DNA from 3 places in the Lentzea sp. HUAS12 genome. Region 3 is predicted to be linked to each of the others. Evidence: riboswitches for the same ligand, from Rfam matches in the RefSeq annotation. Region 3 holds a riboswitch; each other region holds the start of a gene.
The links. Region 3 has a riboswitch for glycine ahead of gcvP (aminomethyl-transferring glycine dehydrogenase). Riboswitches for the same ligand answer to the same signal wherever they lie in the genome.
Positions count from the first base shown of each region.

Region 1: it holds a riboswitch for glycine, as region 3 does, so the genes downstream of both, gcvH (glycine cleavage system protein GcvH) here and gcvP (aminomethyl-transferring glycine dehydrogenase) in region 3, are expected to answer to the same signal.
Region 2: it holds a riboswitch for glycine, as region 3 does, so the genes downstream of both, gcvT (glycine cleavage system aminomethyltransferase GcvT) here and gcvP (aminomethyl-transferring glycine dehydrogenase) in region 3, are expected to answer to the same signal.

Region 1 is NZ_CP099738.1:8,064,654-8,070,757, reverse strand. Features, by position in the region: gene ND450_RS37875 (hypothetical protein) at 1-601, shown strand, start outside; gene ND450_RS37870 (L-serine ammonia-lyase) at 588-1,952, opposite strand; gene gcvH (glycine cleavage system protein GcvH) at 1,996-2,379, opposite strand; glycine riboswitch at 2,444-2,536, opposite strand; gene ald (alanine dehydrogenase) at 2,761-3,873, shown strand; gene ND450_RS37855 (TetR/AcrR family transcriptional regulator) at 3,929-4,609, opposite strand; gene ND450_RS37850 (MFS transporter) at 4,620-6,068, opposite strand.
Region 2 is NZ_CP099738.1:8,894,256-8,900,359, forward strand. Features, by position in the region: gene ND450_RS41790 (CaiB/BaiF CoA-transferase family protein) at 1-751, shown strand, start outside; gene ND450_RS41795 (hypothetical protein) at 1,088-1,267, shown strand; gene ND450_RS41800 (transcriptional regulator) at 1,432-1,923, shown strand; gene ND450_RS41805 (hypothetical protein) at 2,108-2,488, shown strand; gene ND450_RS41810 (DUF3817 domain-containing protein) at 2,503-2,805, shown strand; glycine riboswitch at 2,851-2,941, shown strand; glycine riboswitch at 2,942-3,033, shown strand; gene gcvT (glycine cleavage system aminomethyltransferase GcvT) at 3,130-4,224, shown strand; gene glyA (serine hydroxymethyltransferase) at 4,239-5,504, shown strand; gene ND450_RS41825 (hypothetical protein) at 6,016-6,104, opposite strand, start outside.
Region 3 is NZ_CP099738.1:9,222,869-9,228,972, forward strand. Features, by position in the region: gene gcvH (glycine cleavage system protein GcvH) at 1-364, shown strand, start outside; gene garA (glycogen accumulation regulator GarA) at 478-936, shown strand; gene ND450_RS43460 (MerR family transcriptional regulator) at 985-1,527, shown strand; gene ND450_RS43465 (bifunctional nuclease family protein) at 1,652-2,125, shown strand; gene ND450_RS43470 (MerR family transcriptional regulator) at 2,480-3,046, shown strand; gene ND450_RS43475 (Clp protease N-terminal domain-containing protein) at 3,122-4,087, shown strand; glycine riboswitch at 4,144-4,239, shown strand; glycine riboswitch at 4,243-4,341, shown strand; gene gcvP (aminomethyl-transferring glycine dehydrogenase) at 4,392-6,104, shown strand, end outside.

The DNA.
Region 1 (6,104 bases), 1.2 Mb from region 3:
GTGCTGGCGGCAGGACGAGCTGGATCTGCTCGACGGCGATCCCGAGCTGCTGTCCGACAAGCTCGTGCACAAGTTCGCCTGGGAGAGCACGGACCACTTCGAGCGCGACGAGTACGAGCCGGCGTGGCGCCGGCTCGGGTACCGGGTGGTCGGGGTGCTGGAGAACGATCCGGACGGCAAGCTCACCGCGGGGCTGGCGTGGGCCCGGTTCGAGAGCTGGCCGGAGAGCGAGCAGGCCGCGCTGCGCGCGCTGGTCACCGATGTCGTCGTGCGTGCGGCGGCAGACCCGGAGCGCTGGTGGCGACTGGACGAACTGCTCCACGCGGCCGCTCAGCTGGACCAGGACATGGCTCCCTGGCTGCGGCTCGTCGACACCTTCGAGGACGACGTCGTCGCCCATGTCGCGCACGACTACTCGTGGCACTACGGACGCGACACCGGCCCGTTGCTCACCTGGATGATGTGGGACGACCCCGGAAAGCCGATCCGCGACTGGCTGCACTCCCCCGCGCTGCGCGCCCGGCTGTCCAGGATCGACAGCCGGGACGCTCAGCAAGCGCTGGAGAACGTCGACCTGATGGCCGAGTTCAGCATTCGATGACGTTCACGGCGAGGCCGCCGCGTGCCGTCTCCTTGTACTTCACGGACATGTCCTTGCCGGTGTCCCGCATGGTCTTGATGACCTTGTCGAGCGACACGAAGTGCGAGCCGTCGCCCCGCAACGCCATGCGCACGGCCGTGATGGCCTTGATGGACGCGACGGCGTTGCGTTCGATGCACGGGATCTGCACGAGGCCGCCGATCGGGTCGCAGGTCAGCCCGAGGTTGTGCTCCATCGCGATCTCGGCGGCGTTCTCGACCTGTTCGGGGGTGCCGCCGAGCACCTCGGCGAGCCCGCCCGCGGCCATCGAGCAGGCCGAGCCGACCTCGCCCTGGCAGCCGACCTCGGCGCCGGAGATCGACGCGTTCTCCTTGAACAGGACGCCGATCGCGCCCGCGGTCAGCAGGAAGCGGACGACGCCGTCGTCGGAGGCTCCCGGCACGAACTTCGTGTAGTAGTGCAGGACCGCCGGGACGATGCCGGCCGCGCCGTTGGTCGGTGCGGTGACGACGCGGCCGCCCGCCGCGTTCTCCTCGTTGACGGCGAGCGCGAAGAGCGTCACCCAGTCCATGACCCGCAGCGGGTCGGTGACGAAGTGCTCGCCCTCCAGGCGTTTGCGCATCTCGGCTGCGCGGCGGCGGACTTTGAGGCCGCCAGGCAGGACGCCGTGTTCGGTGCAGCCGCGTTCGACGCACTCCTGCATGACGTGCCAGATGTGCAGAAGTCCTTCGCGGACTTCGGTTTCCGTGCGCCACGACAGCTCGTTGGCCATCATGATCTCGCTGATCGACAGGCCGGTCTCGCGGCAGCGCGCGAGGAGTTGGTCGCCGGTCAGGAACGGGTGCGGCAGCGGCGTGGTGTCCGGCTTGATCCGGTCGGTGCCGCTCGCGTTCTCGTCGACGACGAAGCCGCCGCCGATCGAGTAGTAGACGGCGTGCTCGACCGACTTGCCGTCCGCGAACGCCTCGAAGCTCATCCCGTTGGGGTGCAACGGGAGTGACTTGCGGCGGTGCATGACGAGGTCGCGGTCGTGCACGAAGCCGATCTCGTGCGTGCCGCCGAGCTTGAGCCGTCCGCCGGAGATGATCTCCTCGACGCGGCCGGCCGCGACCGCGGGGTCGACCTCCTCGGGAAGGTTGCCCTCGAGGCCGAGGAACACGGCCTTCGGGCTGCCGTGGCCGTGCCCGGTCGCGCCGAGCGAGCCGAACAGCTCGACGTGCACGCGGTCCACTGTGGATGCGCGTTCACCGAGCTTGTCGACGAACATGGCCGCCGCGCGCATCGGGCCGACCGTGTGGGAGCTGGACGGGCCGATGCCGACGGAGAACAGGTCGAAAACGCTGATCGCCACTGATCAGTCCTTCGTGGTGGTGGAGCGGTCAATCAGGCCCATGTCAGTCGGTCTTGGTGAGCTCGGCGTACTTCGCCGCCGTGAGCAGGTTCTCGGCCGATTCGACGCGGACCTTGAACAGCCAGCCGGCGCCGTACGGGTCGTTGTTCACGATGGCCGGGTCTTCGACGACGGCGCTGTTGACCTCGATGACCTCGCCGGTGACGGGCGAGAACAGGTCGCTGACGGACTTGGTGGACTCGAGCTCGCCGCAGACCTCGTTGGTGATGACCTTCGCACCGACCTCGGGGAGCTGCACGTAGACGATGTCGCCCAGCGCGTCGGCCGCGTACTCGGTGATTCCGCAGGTCAGCGGGTCCTGGGTGCCCGGCGTCCAGTCGACCCACTCGTGCTCGACGGTGTAGAGCAGGTTCTCGGGGAACTCCACGGCGCGACTCCTCTGGCTGTGACGGGTCAGGACTGCTTGCGCCCCCTCCGCCGTGCAGAGTTGCCTACCCCGAGCGGTCTTGCTGCCTGAGAGTGTGCGGGAGCTTGCCCCTTCGGCGCCCCGACTCGGTCGTCGAGGTCTCTCCCACTCGGGTTGTGGCGCTTGCGCGCCGCGGCCGGTGTTCAGTTCTCGGCGCGCACGCTATGTGCGGTCCCGGTCGAGTGTCAACGCGGGGACGTCGACTGGAACGCGAGCCACGTTCAGGTCGCTCTGTCCCAAGTGAACAATCCAGCAGGTGCCGGATAGTGCGATCTGCACAGTGACATGACCTTGCGAGTGGCTCACATTGTGAGATGTCGGCCACCGAACGGAGGAGTCATCGTGCGGATCGCAGTTCCCCGCGAGATCAAGAACCACGAGTACCGCGTCGCTCTCACCCCTGCCGGTGCGCACGAGCTGACGAGCCGCGGGCACGACGTGTTCGTCGAGCAGGGCGCCGGTCTGGGCTCCGCGATCACCGACGAGGAGTACCTCGCCGCCGGTGCCAAGGTCCTCGCGACCGCCGACGACGTCTGGTCCGAGGGCGACCTGGTCCTGAAGGTCAAGGAGCCCATCGCCGAGGAGTACCCGCGCCTGCGCGCCGGCCAGACCCTCTTCACGTACCTGCACCTCGCCGCCGACAAGCCGCTGACCGAGGCGCTGCTGGCGTCCGGCACCACGGCCATCGCCTACGAGACCGTGCAGCTGCCGAACCGCGCGCTGCCGCTGCTCGCCCCGATGTCCGAGGTCGCGGGCCGGCTGGCCCCGCAGGTCGGCGCGTTCAGCCTGATGAAGCCCTCCGGTGGCCGTGGCGTGCTGCCCGGTGGCGTCCCCGGTGTCGCCCCGGCCCGCGTGGTCGTGATCGGCGGCGGCGTGGCCGGCATCAACGCCGCCACCATCGCCGTGGGCATGGGCGCGGACGTGCAGATCCTCGACACCAACGTCGACCGCCTGCGCCAGATCGACGCCCAGTTCCAGGGCCGCCTGCGCACGCTCGCCTCGAACTCGTTCGCCATCGAGCAGGCCGTCCGGGAGGCCGACCTGGTCATCGGCGCCGTGCTGGTCCCCGGTGCCGCCGCACCCAAGCTCGTGTCGAACGCGCTGGTCGCCGACATGAAGCCGGGTTCGGTGCTCGTCGACATCGCCATCGACCAGGGCGGTTGCTTCGAGGACTCGCGCGCCACCACGCACGCCGAGCCGACCTACGAGGTCCACAACTCGGTGTTCTACTGCGTCGCGAACATGCCGGGCGCCGTCCCGCGCACCTCGACCTACGCGCTGACCAACGTGACGCTGCCGTACGCGGTCGCGCTGGCCGACAAGGGCTGGGAGAAGGCGCTCAAGGACGACCGTTCGCTGGCCCTGGGCCTGAACGCCCACGCCGGCAAGCTGACCAACGGCCCGGTGGCCGAGGCGACCGGTCTGCCGCACACGGCGCTGGAGAGCGTCGTCTGAAGACCAACTGAATGAATGAGGCCCCCGCACGCGTGAACCGCTGCGGGGGTTTCGCCTATCGGAGGGCGGCGACGCGCGCCTTGATGCCGTCGATCACGCAGTCCAGCCCGAACTCGAACTGGCCCTCGAGCGACCAGATCTCCTGTTCGTCCAGCATCCTGACGTAGTTCGGGTGCTTGTCCCGGTACAGGTCGGCGATCTTGGTCAGATCCGGCGGCGGGGAGTCCATCCCGCCGCGGGCGATGAAGTTGACCTCGGCGATCACGTACCCGGTGGCGAAGCTCGAGACGGTGGAGACCGACTGGGCCGCGGCGCCCAGTGGCAGGCCCGCCCGGAGCATGGGTTCGAACATCGCGTCGGACATCGCGACCGCCTTCGGGCCGATGCTGTTGAACTCGCCGATGTTCTTGACCCACCAGGGGTGGCGGTGCGCGATCTGACGCATCGCGTGCATCATCCCGCGCACCGCGGTCTCCCAGTCGTCGTCGGGGCCCGGCATCGGGAACTCGCCGTAGACCTCGTCGAGGCACAGCTCGATCAGCGCGTCCTTCGTGGGCACGTGCCAGTAGAGCGACATGGGGGCCGCGCCGAGCTCCGCGGCGAGCTTGCGCATGGACAGCTTCTGCAGGCCGTGTTCGTCCAGCATCTCCATCGCCTTGCGGACGATGGCCTCACGGCTCAGGCCGAGGGGCTGGTTGCTGCTGGGCCTGGGCTTGCTGAACCACACGCTCTCCACGTGGACGATCCTAAGCACGCCGCAGCAACACGCTGGCCACAACACCTCCCAGGAACACGGCGATCGCGCCGATCACCAGGCTGACGCTCATGCCGTTGGAGAACGCCTCGCGCACGACGGTGATGTCCGCACCGCTGTGCAGTGCCTCCGACAGCGACCGCCCCGGTACGCCGTCGGGCAGCGAGGCCGCGAACCGCGCCGACAGCAGTGCGCCCAGCACCGCGATGCCGAAGGAGGAGCCCAGCTCCGACAACGTGCCCGACAGCCCGGAGGCGACTCCGGCGCGTTCCGGCGGGATCGAGCCCATCAGCGCGTTGACGGCGACCGGTTGCGACACACCGACTCCGACGCCGATCAGGACCAGTCCGGCCAGCGTCGGCGGGTAGGTGGTGCCGATCGACAGCAACGCCACGCCGGCCGCGACGATCGTCATGCCGAGCAGCATCGCCCGGCCCGCGCCGAGCCTGATCACGAGCTGTCCCAACGTGTTGCTGGTGACGAGCAGCGCGATCGCCATGGGCGCCACGCGCACGCCGGCCTCCAGCGGGCTGTAGCCGAGCACGCCCTGGAGGTGTTGCGTCAGCAGGAAGAGCGAGCCCGCCATGCCGAACGCCGCCAGCACGCCCGACGCCACGGCACCGGTGAAGCGGCGGTTCCGGAAGAACGTCAGGTCGAGCATCGGATCGGCGGTGTGCCGTTCCCACAGGGCGAATCCGGTCATGGTCACGAGACCGACCGCGATCGGCACGCCGAACTCGGCGGAGCCGAACCCGTGTTGCGGCACCTCGATCACCGCGTACACGACCGACACCATGCCGACGATCGACAGGATCGAGCCGATCACGTCCGGCCTGCGCACGGTCGGGTCCTTGGACTCCGGCACCAGGAACGCGACGGCCGCGAGCGCGAGGACCGCGACCGGCACGTTGATCAGGAACACCGAGCCCCACCAGAAGTGCTTGATCAGCGCGCCGCCGATCACCGGTCCGGCCGCGAAGCCGAGGCTCGTGACGGCGGCCCAGATGCCGATGGCCTTCGGGCGTTCCTTGTCGTCGAACAACTGCGTGAGCACGGCGAGCGTGCCCGGCATCAGCACCGCGGCACCGATGCCCATGAAGCCGCGGGCGGCGATCAACGCCTCGGACGTGCTCGCGTAGGCGGCGACCGCGCTCCCCGTGCCGAACAGGACGAGCCCCGTCAGCAGTGCGCGCTTGCGGCCGAACCTGTCGCTCAGCGAACCGGTCGTGAGCAGCAGGCCCGCCAGTGCGAGCGAGTAGGCGTTGATCATCCACTGGATGTCCGCGGTGCTCGCGCCGAGGCTCGTCGAGATCGACGGGATGGCCACGTTGAGGACGGTGTTGTCCAGCACCACCACCATCACGGACAGGCACAGCACGCCGAGCACGGCCCAGCGTTGCGGGTGCGGGCGCACCCCGATCTCTTCGGTCGTCGAAGTCATCTCCGGTCCCCCTTACGGTGTACGGGGACCTTACAG
Region 2 (6,104 bases), 330 kb from region 3:
GCACGACATCAACTACATCGCCGTCGCGGGCGCGCTCGAGCCCCTGGGACGGGCCGGCGGGCCGCCGTCGTTCCCCATCAACCTGCTGGGCGACTTCGGCGGGGGAGGGCTGCTGCTGGCCCTCGGCGTCCTGGCCGCGCTGTACGAAAGGGAACGTTCCGGGCGGGGCCAGGTCGTGGACGCCGCGATGGTCGACGGGGCGGCGTTGCTGACGACGTTCCTGCACGGGATGCGCTCCGCGGGCATGTGGTCCGGTGGCCGCGGCGAGAACATGCTCGACGGTGGAGTGCCGTTCTACGACGTCTACGAGGCCGCGGACGGGCGGTACGTGGCGGTGGGCGCGCTGGAGGAGAAGTTCTACGCCGACCTGGTGCGGGTGCTGGGCCTGCAGGACGCTCCTTCGCGCAACGACCCGGCGAACTGGCCCGAGCTGCGGGAACGCATCGCGGCGGCGGTGAAGACGCGGTCGCGGGACGAGTGGGCCGAGCTCGCGGAGGGCACGGACGCGTGCCTGGCGCCGGTGCTGACCCCCGCCGAGGCGGCGGATCACCCGTACAACGCGGCCCGCCACACTTTCGTGGACGTGGGCGGTGCTCTGCACCCGGCTCCGGCGCCCCGGTTCGACCGCACTCCGGCGGCCGTTCCGACGCCTCCGGTCCCGGCCGGGACGAACACCGGGGAAGTGCTTGCCGACATGGGTGTGTCGGAAGCCCGAATTATGGAACTGCGGCGGTCTGGAGTAATTGGATAATGCCCGGGCGCGCTTTTAGTGCGCCACGAGGGCGTGACAGTGCGTGATGGGGCGCGTTCGGCATCCGGGTGAGGCCCGGTGCAACAGTCCGTCTTCCAAGGTGTGGGATGCGAGGGTCTTCGTGTTCACCTCGTGCCCAGGACATCGGCGCTGCTGACGCCCCTCTTTAGCCGCCATTCGGGTGACATTGGCCGCCGTGCAGGCGTGCGTCGCTGGTGGATCCTGGGTCGACTTGGGCGTGGTCGTTGTTCATCGCAAGGGTGAATGAGGGACCATGACGGGTGACACGGGCGGCGTGCCGCCCGACCTGTGGACGACACGGACGGAGAGGTACCTGTGAACCTCAAGAAGGTGCTAGTGCTGGCGGGCGTCGCGCTGGTGCTGTTCCTCCTGATCACCCAGCCCGAGCAGTCCGCTTCGGCGGTGCAGCAGGTCCTCGGCTGGCTGCGTCAGGGCGCGGAGTCGATCATCACCTTCGTCAGGAGCCTCTTCGGGACGGCCACCCCTCTCGCCTAGTGACGGACGGTGATCTTCGGCCGTCCGCGTTGAGCCGGACGGGTGGAATGCGGCCAATCACGCACTGGTAACGGGTGTTCTGGTGATTCAGGGTCTGGCGATTGTCAGACCTACCGAATACCTTCCGCTGCAATGGCCGATCCCCGACCGACGAGGAGGCATTGATGGTCGAGGACTCCGGGGTCCACGAGCTGTTGCAGCAGTGGGCGGCTGAACGGTCTGATGACGCAGAGATGCAGGAGGTGAACCGGATCAAGAACGCGTGGCTCGCGGAGGCTCCCCCCTCGGCGCCAGGCATCCCCGTGCAGCGGGGAGGCAGGAGCGGGTCGCGTGGCTTGGTCAAGGTCGACTCGGCGGATCCGGCCTACGTGGCCGCGATGCGCAAGCGGGCGCCGGAGGCACCCGAGGCACTGCTCGCCGCCGCGGCGAGCTACTGGCAGCTGGTGGGCGACGTCGCCGAGGCCGAGCAGTGGTGGGACGCGGGCATCAGCCCGCTGGACCAGCGCGCGCTCGACTACCGCGCGGCCGGCCTCACGCCTGCCGACCTCGGGAGGCGCCTGGGACCGATGACGGTTCTCCAGCACCTCCGCCGTGGCTCCGCCGCGGCCTGGTGCGTCGCACGTCTGCAGAGGCAGCGCCGGGACGGCGTCGCGTAGTTCGGCAACGGGCTCTCGGAGGCGGGAGCCCTGCGTTGGTGGTGTTGCGCGCTCGCGGAGCGCGCTCGCCAAGCCGACTTCGGAGTGTTTTCGCCGGGGGCGGCCCCCGGACCCCCCGAAGGACTCCATCCCTTCACGGGTGGCCTCCTCTTCGCGGAGGCCTCACCCAAGTAGTGTGGAGGTCGTGCGCGGCCTCCTTACTCCCCAACGTGTGCTGATCGCGTTCGCCTGTCTGGCGGCGCTGGTCGTCTGTTGCGGGCTCGCGTACTGGCAGTGGCAGCGCTTCGAGTCCGCCAGCGGCACGTTCCAGAACCTCGGCTACGTGCTCCAGTGGCCGCTCTTCGGCCTCTTCCCGCTCTTCATGGTGTGGCGCTTCCGCAGGCTCGCGCGCGAACGCCGTGACGAGGCTCTCTCACCCGAGCCGGTTGCGCCTGCTCCGAAGCCGGTAAGTACGGTTGTCGCCGTCAAACCCGCGCCTGTCGAGCACATCGACGACGACGAGGACGCGGAGCTCGCGGCCTACAACCGCATGCTCGCGGACCTCAACGCGCGGGACGGTCGTTGAGCGAAGGCGGGCAGATGAAGGGTGCGTTGACCCGGTTCAGGGTCATGGCTTACGTGGTCGGAGTCTTCCTGTTGCTCCTGGTCGTGGCCATGGTGCTCAAGTACGCCGCGGACATGGGCGGCGCGATGAAGGTCGTCGGCCCGGTCCACGGCTTCCTCTACGCCATCTACCTGGTGATTTCCGTCGACCTGGCGCTGAAGCTGCGCTGGTCGATCAAGGGCACCGCCCTCGTGCTGCTCGCCGGCACCGTGCCGTTCCTGTCGTTCTGGGCGGAGCGCAAGGTGGTCGAGAAGACGGCGCAGGGCGTGCCGCTGTGACGTTTGGCCTGCTAGCGTCTGGGGCTACCAACTGAACACGGCCGTTGACGTCGCGCGGGAGAGCTCCCTTCGGTGGGAGCGCCGAAGGAGCAACTCCTCCCCGGAATCTCTCAGGTACAAGTACCGCGCGACGAAGGCAACTCTGGAAAGCAGGCCGCTCGGCGGCCTCGCCCACGGTGCAAGCCACTCCGGTGGTGAAGCTCTCAGGCTCATGACAGAGGGGGAGGCTCGCTCTAGTGAGGAGTCTCCGATGGACCGTGTCATTCTTCTGATGCCTCAGCCGGCCGCGTCCGGCTCTTCGGCGCACCCTGGAGGAGCGTTCTGATGTCCCGCCTCACGCCTCTGAACGCCGAGCACGAGCAGCTCGGCGCGATGTTCACCGACTTCGCGGGCTGGCGGATGCCGCTGCGCTACTCGTCCGAGCTGGCGGAGCACCACGCGGTGCGCACCACCGCCGGCCTGTTCGACCTCACGCACATGGGTGAGATCGTGCTGACCGGCCCGGCCGCGGGGGAGGCCCTCGACCACGCGCTGGTCGGGCACATCTCCGCGCTGGCCGTCGGCAAGGCGCGCTACACGATGATCACCCAGGCCGACGGCGGCGTGATCGACGACCTGATCGTGTACCGCCTCGGCGACGAGGAGTTCATGGTCGTCGCGAACGCCTCCAACGCTGCAGTGGTGGCTGAAGCTCTGGTCGAGCGCGCCGCCGGCTTCGACACCGTCGTCACGGACAGGTCGACCGACTACGCGCTCATCGCCATCCAGGGCCCGAAGTCGGTCGAGATCCTCTCGGGTCTCACCGAAACGGACCTGTCGACGGTCAAGTACTACGCCTCGTACCCGTCCACCGTGGCCGGTGTCGACGCGCTGCTCGCCCGCACCGGCTACACCGGTGAGGAGGGCTTCGAGCTGTTCGTCGCGCCCGCCGACGCGTCCGCCGTGTGGGCGGCGCTGCTCGCCGCGGGTGAGGCGCACGAGCTCAAGCCGTGCGGTCTCGGCTGCCGCGACACGCTGCGCCTCGAGGCCGGGATGCCGTTGTACGGCAACGAGCTGACGACGTCGCTCACGCCGTACAACGCGAACCTGGGCCGCGTCGTGAAGCTCGACAAGCCCGGTGACTTCGTGGGCCGCGACGCCCTGACCAAGGTCGCGGAGTCCGGTGTGGACTCGGTCCTGGTCGGACTGAAGACCCCCGAGCGCCGCGCCCCGCGCCACGGCTACGCGGTGCTGAACGGCGACGAGGTCGTGGGCGAGGTGACGTCGGGCGCGCTGTCCCCGACCCTCGGCTACTCCGTCGCGATGGCCTACGTGACCAAGGCCAGTGCCGAACCGGGCACCCAACTGCTGGTGGACGTCCGCGGCAAGAAGCAGCCGGTCGAGGTCGTCGCACTTCCGTTCTACAAGCGCGCCAAGTAAGGGAGATCTTCCAGATGTCCGACCAGTTCAACGCTTCCCTCGCGGAGTATGACCCCGAGGTGGCCGAGGCCGTTGCGGCCGAGCTGGCACGCCAGCAGGGCACTCTCGAGATGATCGCCTCGGAGAACTTCACGCCCGTCTCGGTCCTGCAGGCCCAGGGCTCGGTGCTGACCAACAAGTACGCCGAGGGCTACCCCGGCCGCCGCTACTACGGCGGCTGCGAGCACGTGGACGTCGTCGAGCGCCTCGCCATCGAGCGCATCAAGTCGCTCTTCGGCGCCGGCTTCGCGAACGTCCAGCCGCACTCCGGCGCGCAGGCCAACGCGGCCGCCATGTTCGCCCTGTTGCAGCCCGGCGACACGATCCTGGGCCTGGACCTGGCGCACGGCGGCCACCTGACCCACGGCATGCGCATCAACTTCTCCGGCAAGCTCTACAACGTCGTGCCGTACCACGTCTCGGACGGCGACGGCCGCGTCGACATGGCCGAGGTAGAGCGCCTGGCCCAGGAGCACAGGCCCAAGCTGATCGTCGCGGGCTGGTCCGCCTACCCGCGCCAGCTGGACTTCGCCGAGTTCCGCCGCATCGCGGACTCGGTCGAGGCCTACCTGATGGTCGACATGGCGCACTTCGCGGGCCTCGTCGCCGCGGGCCTGCACCCGTCGCCCGTGCCGCACGCGCACGTCACGACGACCACGACCCACAAGACCCTCGGCGGCCCGCGTGGCGGCGTGATCCTCTCCAACGAGGCGGACATCGCCAAGAAGATCAACTCCGCGGTGTTCCCCGGCCAGCAGGGCGGCCCGCTGGAGCACGTGATCGCGGCCAAGGCCGTGGCGTTCAAGCACGCGGCCTCGCCGGAGTTCGCGGACCGCCAGCGCCGCACGCTGGAAGGCGCCCGGATCCTGGCCGACCGCCTGTCGCAGGCCGACGTCGCCGCGGCCGGCGTGAAGGTGCTCACCGGGGGCACCGACGTGCACCTGGTCCTGGTCGACCTGGTGTCGTCCGAACTGGACGGCAAGCAGGCCGAGGACGTGCTGCACCAGATCGGCATCACGGTCAACCGCAACGCCGTGCCGAACGACCCGCGTCCGCCGATGGTCACGTCGGGGCTGCGGATCGGCACGCCGGCGTTGGCCACGCGCGGGTTCGGTGAGGTCGACTTCGCCGAGGTCGCGGATGTGATCGCGGAGGCCTTGAAGCCCGGTGCGGCTGTTGAGGAGCTGCGGGCCCGGGTCGAGGTGCTGGCGGCGAAGCACCCGCTGTACTCGACGCTCTGAGAGCCTGATGCGTGCTTTCTGATCTTGTCGGACCCCCTGAGCAGCGTTTGGGCTCAGGGGGTCTTCCTTTTGGAGGGACGCCTGCGTCAGCTTGCGGGTTGCTGGCGGCTGGCTTGCGGGCGCGTTGCGTGTGTTGGCTGAGGGCTCTGCCCTCAGACTCCCGACACTCCCCAAGGAGCCGGTCCAACGCCGCTGGCGGGTTGATGGCACGCCTGGTGCGTTCGGCGGCTTGCTGTTGCGTGGGTGGTTACGTCTGCGGGGGAGCCACCACCGCCAGGTTCGTGTGCTCAGGACGGCTCGGCTTCGCCATCGCATGGCTCGCCTTCGGCTTCGCGGAGGGCGGGCGCGTGGCCGTCGCTGAACGGCGAAGGGCGCCACCGGCTGCCGGTGGCGCCCTTCCGTGACCCGAGAGCGAAACGACGGGAACCCCGGCCCCTTCCCCAGGGCCGGGGTTTCACCGTGTCAGGGTGATGTGTGTCTCAGATGGACCGTCCTAACGGGATGCTGTGGGTTACGCCGCGGGGGCCGTCACACCGGGCGGGAGGCACTCGACGTTGCGCTTGCCGTTGGGCTGGATCACGAACCAGGTGTTGCCGATGC
Region 3 (6,104 bases):
CTACACCGAGGAGCACGAGTGGGTCGCCGCCACCGGCGAGAACACAGTGCGCGTCGGCATCACCGACTACGCCCAGGAACAGCTCGGTGACGTCGTCTTCGTCCAGCTGCCCGAGGTCGGTCACACCGTGGCGGCGGGTGACACGTTCGGTGAGGTCGAGTCCACCAAGAGCGTGTCCGACCTCTACTCGCCGCTCGACGGCGAGGTCGTCGCCATCAACGACGCGTTGGTCCAGACGCCGGACTCGGTCAACAGCGACCCGTACGGCGAGGGCTGGATGGTCGAGATCAGGCTGAACGACCCCGAGGCGCTGGAAGGCCTGCTGGACGCGGACGCGTACAAGGCGTTGGTGGAGAAGGAGTGACGTCGATCTTTCGCCGGATCTTCGGCCGGAAGGGGAGCCGCGCTGAAGGCGGTGACCCCAACGCGATAGGTTTTACCGGAAGTGACGGATCCAGCAGCAGGAGGAGAGCTCAGGTGAGCACGAACGACGGCCCAGGCGTTCCGCCGGAGCAGTCCCCGGAGCGGACCTCCGTCTTCCGGGCGGACTTCCTCCAGGAGATGGAAGGCGGCGCCGAGGCGCCCGCACAGGAGCCGGCCGTTGCCGGTGTTGACGCCCTTCCCGCCGGTTCCGCGCTGCTCGTGGTCAAGCGCGGTCCGAACGCCGGTTCCCGGTTCCTGCTGGACCGAGACACGACGAGCGCCGGGCGCCACCCCGACAGCGACATCTTCCTGGACGACGTGACGGTCTCGCGCCGCCACGCCGAGTTCCGCCGGGAGAGCGGCGAGTTCGTCGTCATCGACGTCGGCAGCCTCAACGGCACCTACGTCAACCGCGAGCCGGTCGACCAGGCCGTCCTCGCGAACGGCGACGAGGTCCAGATCGGCAAGTTCCGCCTCGTCTTCCTGACGGGTCCTGGCTCCGCGGGAGCCTGACGCGTGACGGCCGGGCGGCCACGACGCGGGGAGTCGAGCATCGGGGCTGTGCTCGCACAGCTTCGGCCCGAGTTCCCCGACGTCACCATCTCCAAGATCCGCTTCCTGGAAGCGGAGGGGCTGGTCCGCCCGGCACGCACCGCCTCCGGCTACCGCCAGTTCAGCGCGGCGGACGTCGAGAGGTTGCGGTTCGTGCTGTCCGCACAACGCGACAGGTATCTGCCGCTCAAGGTGATCCGCGAGCAGCTCGACGCCGCCTCCGCAGACTCGGGCCAGGTCTCCCGGATCGACCTGCTGACCCAGACCGGAACCAGCGCCGACCAGCTGTCCCAGCTGGAGCGCGACGGTCTGCTGCGTCCCGGCCCCGGTGGCCGGTTCACCACCGACGACATCACCGCGCTCCGCACGATCCGGGCGATGACCGGACTCGGCGTCGAGCGCGAACACCTGCGCGCGGTCCGCGCGGCAGCGGATCACGAGGTCGATCTGCTGAATTCGTTCTCAGATCGTGGGACCGTGCGGGAATTGGCCGACCTGTTCGCCTCGTTGCACACGTTGTTGGTGAGAGCAGGCCTGCGTCAATCATCTTGATCACGTTCTGCCCGCAACGATTGAGCACACGGCCCGCTTGGCGGGTAGCGTCGAACGCATACGCCGGGGGATGCTCGGAAGCGAACCGGGTACTCCCCAACGAGTCAGAGGGAGGCGAGACCCGATGAGTGAGATGCGCGTCGTGGGCGTCCGGGTGGAGCTGCCCCAGAACCAGCCGATCCTCCTGCTCAGGGAAACCGAGGGCGAGCGGTACCTGCCGATCTGGATCGGCTCCGTCGAGGCCACGGCGATCGCGCTCGAGCAGCAGGGCGTGCGCCCCGCGCGCCCGCTCACGCACGACCTGTTGAAGGACGTCATCGGGGCGTTGGGCCGCAACCTCGAGCAGGTGAGGATCACGGACCTGCAGGAGGGCACCTTCTTCGCCGAGCTCGTGTTCGACGGCGACGTGCGGGTGTCCGCGCGTCCGTCCGACTCGGTGGCGCTGGCGTTGCGGGTGGGCGTGCCCATCCACGCCGAGGAGGCCGTGCTCGCCGAGGCCGGGCTGATCATCCCGGACGAGCAGGAGGACGAGGTGGAGAAGTTCCGCGAGTTCCTCGACTCCGTCTCCCCCGAGGACTTCCGCGGAGCGGACACATAGGCACTGTCGGGGCGCGGACACGTAGACACAGTCGCGGGCGCGGGCACCTGAGTTTCCGGTGCTCGCACTCCGTCTCGTATGGGCGACAGAGCAGTTCGTTTGGATGTCCCCCTATCGGACTACTTTCGGTCGTTTCGACCGCTAAACGATCACTAAACGTCACCTGAACGTCCTACATCGGGTGACGGTCCGGCTCTCCACCTCAGGTTGAGGGTCGACACTCCCCGCGCGTCGCGTTGACCTGCCCTCGGACCGGTCCTACCGTCGAACTCGAGTGGACGTCGCTGCTGAGCGAGAGCGGACACAGCGGCTTGACGGTCATGAGTTTCGTGGCCGTTCCGAGGGGAGGCAGGCGTGGTCGAGGAAGCGCCCTTGAGGGCGGAATCCGGGCTGCAGGGTGAACTGTTCCCGGACTCCTCGCTGCCGGACGAGCTCGTCGGTTACCGAGGACCCGCGGCGTGTCAGATCGCGGGCATCACGTACCGGCAGCTCGACTACTGGGCACGGACCGGGCTGGTCGCGCCGACGGTGCGGGTGGCGCACGGCTCGGGCAGCCAGAGGCTGTACTCCTTCAAGGACATCCTGGTGCTCAAGGTCGTGAAGCGGCTGCTGGACACCGGTGTCTCGCTGCAGAACATCAGGGTCGCGGTCGACCACCTGCGCCGCCGCGGCGTGCAGGACCTGGCGAGGATCACGCTGTTCTCCGACGGCACCACCGTCTACGAGTGCACCTCGCCGGAGGAGGTCGTCGACCTGCTGCAGGGTGGTCAGGGCGTGTTCGGCATCGCGGTGAGCGGTGCGATGCGCGAGATCTCCGGCACGATCCACGAGTTCCCGGCCGAACGCGCGGACGGCGTCGAGATCGCCCCGATGACCGAGGACGAGCTGACCCGCCGCCGCCGCGAGCGCGCCACCGGCTGATCGTGGCCGACCGGCCGCCCCCGGTGGCCGGTCGGCAGCAGCGCGGGGCCGATCGGCGTCCCTAGCGTTGCGGGCATGACGCACACACCCTCGTCGCAGGTGGTCAAGGTCCTGGCCGCGGCCGTGCAGCGCGCGTTCCGCCTGGAGTTCGGCTTCGTCGGCACCGAGAACCTGCTGATCTCGCTGATCGACACGATCGGCCCCGGCCGCAAGCTCGGCGTGAAGTCGGTGCGGCCGCAGGCTATGGCGCGGGGGGCCGAGAACTGGGCGGGCGACGACGGCGGTCTCGCCGAGCCGGGCCCCGACGTCATGGCGCTCGTGCGCGCCGCCCACCACCACGCCCGCGTCGAGACCGTGCTGCCGGTGTCCCGCGCGCTGGACGAGTGCCTGCGGGCGGCGATCGTCCTGGCCGGCGACGGCGTGCTGACCACGACCCACCTCTCGCTCGCCCTGCTGTCGCTCGACTCCGGGCGGGCGGCCGACCTGTTCCTGCTGCGCGGCGTGGACGTCGAGGCCACGGCCGCGGCCGTGCGGGCCGACGCCGCGCGGAAGTACGCCGAGGTCGAGGAGGCACCCGCCGTCTGGCTGCTGCGCAAGGCGGGAGCGCTGGAAGGGGACGCCGGCGGCGGGTACGTGCGCCGGCTGACGCGCCTCGTCGCCCGCGGGCAGGGCCTGGGCGGGCCGGTGCTCACGGTCGTGCGGGGCGAGGCCGAACGCCTCGCCGTCGCCGCGCGCCGGGACGTCTCGTCGCGCGACCTCGTGGAGGCCGTGCTGACGGTCGACCACCAGCTGACCGCGGCGGGGTGCCGGCTGAAGCCCGAGTTCGAGTCGGGTGGCGCGGCGGCGTTGCGCGAGGCGGGCGTGGACCGGGAGGCGTTGCCCGAGGGCGGCACCGTGGAACGGGCGGTGGAACGGGCGAAGCTCGTCGCGGCCCGGCGCGGTGACCGGGTCGTCGGCACCCGGCACCTGCTCGTGGCGCTGCGGGACGACCCCGCCGACCCCGTCGCGCCGGCGCTCGCCGGTCTCGCCACTGAGACGTAGGTCGCGTCCCTAGCGACTACCCGGGCTGCCTGCGGGTATTCTTCCCGGGTAGTCGCTGAACTCAGGCGGGAGAGACCGGGCCCCGAGCCCGGCGCCGAAGGAGCAAGTCCCTCCCCGGGAACCTCTCAGGCATCCAGGACCGCCGAGCGAGACGCCTCTGGAAAGTGGACCCCCGCGAGGGGATCCCGCCGACGGTGAAAGCCCGTTCTCACGACGGGTGAACCTCTCAGGCGCCCTTCGGGGTACGGACAGAGCGGGGAGGGCACAGGACACGTGTGCCCTCAAGCCACCCCGGAGGCGTTTGATGACGCAGGACCGCATTCCGCTCGCCGCTCTCGAGCACGGCACCCCGTTCGCCGACCGCCACGTCGGCCCGCGCCCCGCCGAGCTCGCGCGCATCCTCGACGTCATCGGCGTCGGGTCGCTCGAGGAGCTGGCGCAGCACGCGGTGCCGTCGTCCATCCACGAGCGCGACCTCGTGCTGGACCTGCCGGCCCCCGCCACCGAAACCGAGGCGCTCGCGGAGCTGCGGGAGCTCGCGTCGCAGAACCGCCCGATGACGCAGATGATCGGTCTCGGCTACTACGACACCGTGACGCCGGGCGTGATCCTGCGCAACGTCCTGGAAAGCCCGGCCTGGTACACGGCCTACACGCCGTACCAGCCGGAGATCTCGCAGGGCCGCCTCGAAGCGCTGCTGAACTTCCAGACGATGGTCGGCGACCTGACGGGCCTGCCGGTCGCGAACGCGTCCATGCTGGACGAGTCGACCGCCGCCGCCGAGGCGATGACGCTGGTGCGCCGCGCGGGCAAGTCCAAGTCGAACAAGTTCGTCATCGACGCCGACACGCTGCCGCAGACGCTGGCCGTCATCGAGACGCGCGCCGAGCCGCTCGGCATCGAGATCGTCGTCGCCGACCTGTCGCAGGGCATCGAGGGCCTGGGCCTCGGTGGCGACTTCTTCGGCGTGCTGCTGTCCTACCCCGGCGCGTCCGGTGTGGTGCGCGACCAGAAGGCGCTCGTCGAGGAGATCCACGCCGCCGGTGCGCAGGCCGTCGTCGTCGCCGACCTGCTCGCGCTGACGCTGCTGCGCGCGCCCGGTGAGATCGGCGCGGACGTCGTCGTCGGCACCACGCAGCGCTTCGGCGTCCCGATCGGCTTCGGCGGCCCGCACGCTGGCTACATGGCCGTCCGGTCCGGTCTGGAGCGCCAGCTGCCCGGCCGTCTCGTCGGCGTCTCCGTCGACTCGGACGGCTCGCTGGCCTACCGCCTCGCGCTGCAGACGCGCGAGCAGCACATCCGCCGCGAGAAGGCCACGTCGAACATCTGCACCGCGCAGGTGCTGCTGGCCGTCATCGCGTCCATGTACGCCGTCTACCACGGTCCCGAGGGCCTGCGCGGCATCGCGACCCGCGTGCACCGCATGGCCACCGTGCTCGCCACGGGCCTGTGCGAGGCCGGTCTCGACGTCGTGCACGGCGAGTTCTTCGACACCGTCGAGGTCCGCGTCGAGGGCAAGGCCGCCGAGGTCGTCGCGAAGGCCCGCGAGGCCGGCATCAACCTGCGTCTCGTCGACTCCGACGTCGTCGCAATCGCTTGCGACGAGAAGACCACGCGCGCGCACATCATCGCCGTGTGGGAGGCCTTCGGCGTCACGAAGGCCGATGTGGACGCCATCGACGCCGACACCGCCGACGGCATCCCGGCCGACCTGCGCCGCACCTCGGACTACCTGACCCACCCGGTCTTCCACGCGCACCGCTCGGAGACCGCGCTGCTGCGCTACCTGCGCGCGCTGTCCGACAAGGACGTCGCCCTCGACCGCAGCATGATCCCGCTCGGCTCCTGCACGATGAAGCTGAACGCCACCGCGGAGATGGAGTCCATCACGTGGCCGGAGTTCTCGACGCTGCACCCGTTCGCGCCCGTCGAGGACGCGCGCGGCATGCTGAAGATCGTGTCCGACCTGGAGGCCTGGCTCGCCGAGGTCACCGGCTACGACGCCGTGTCGCTGCAG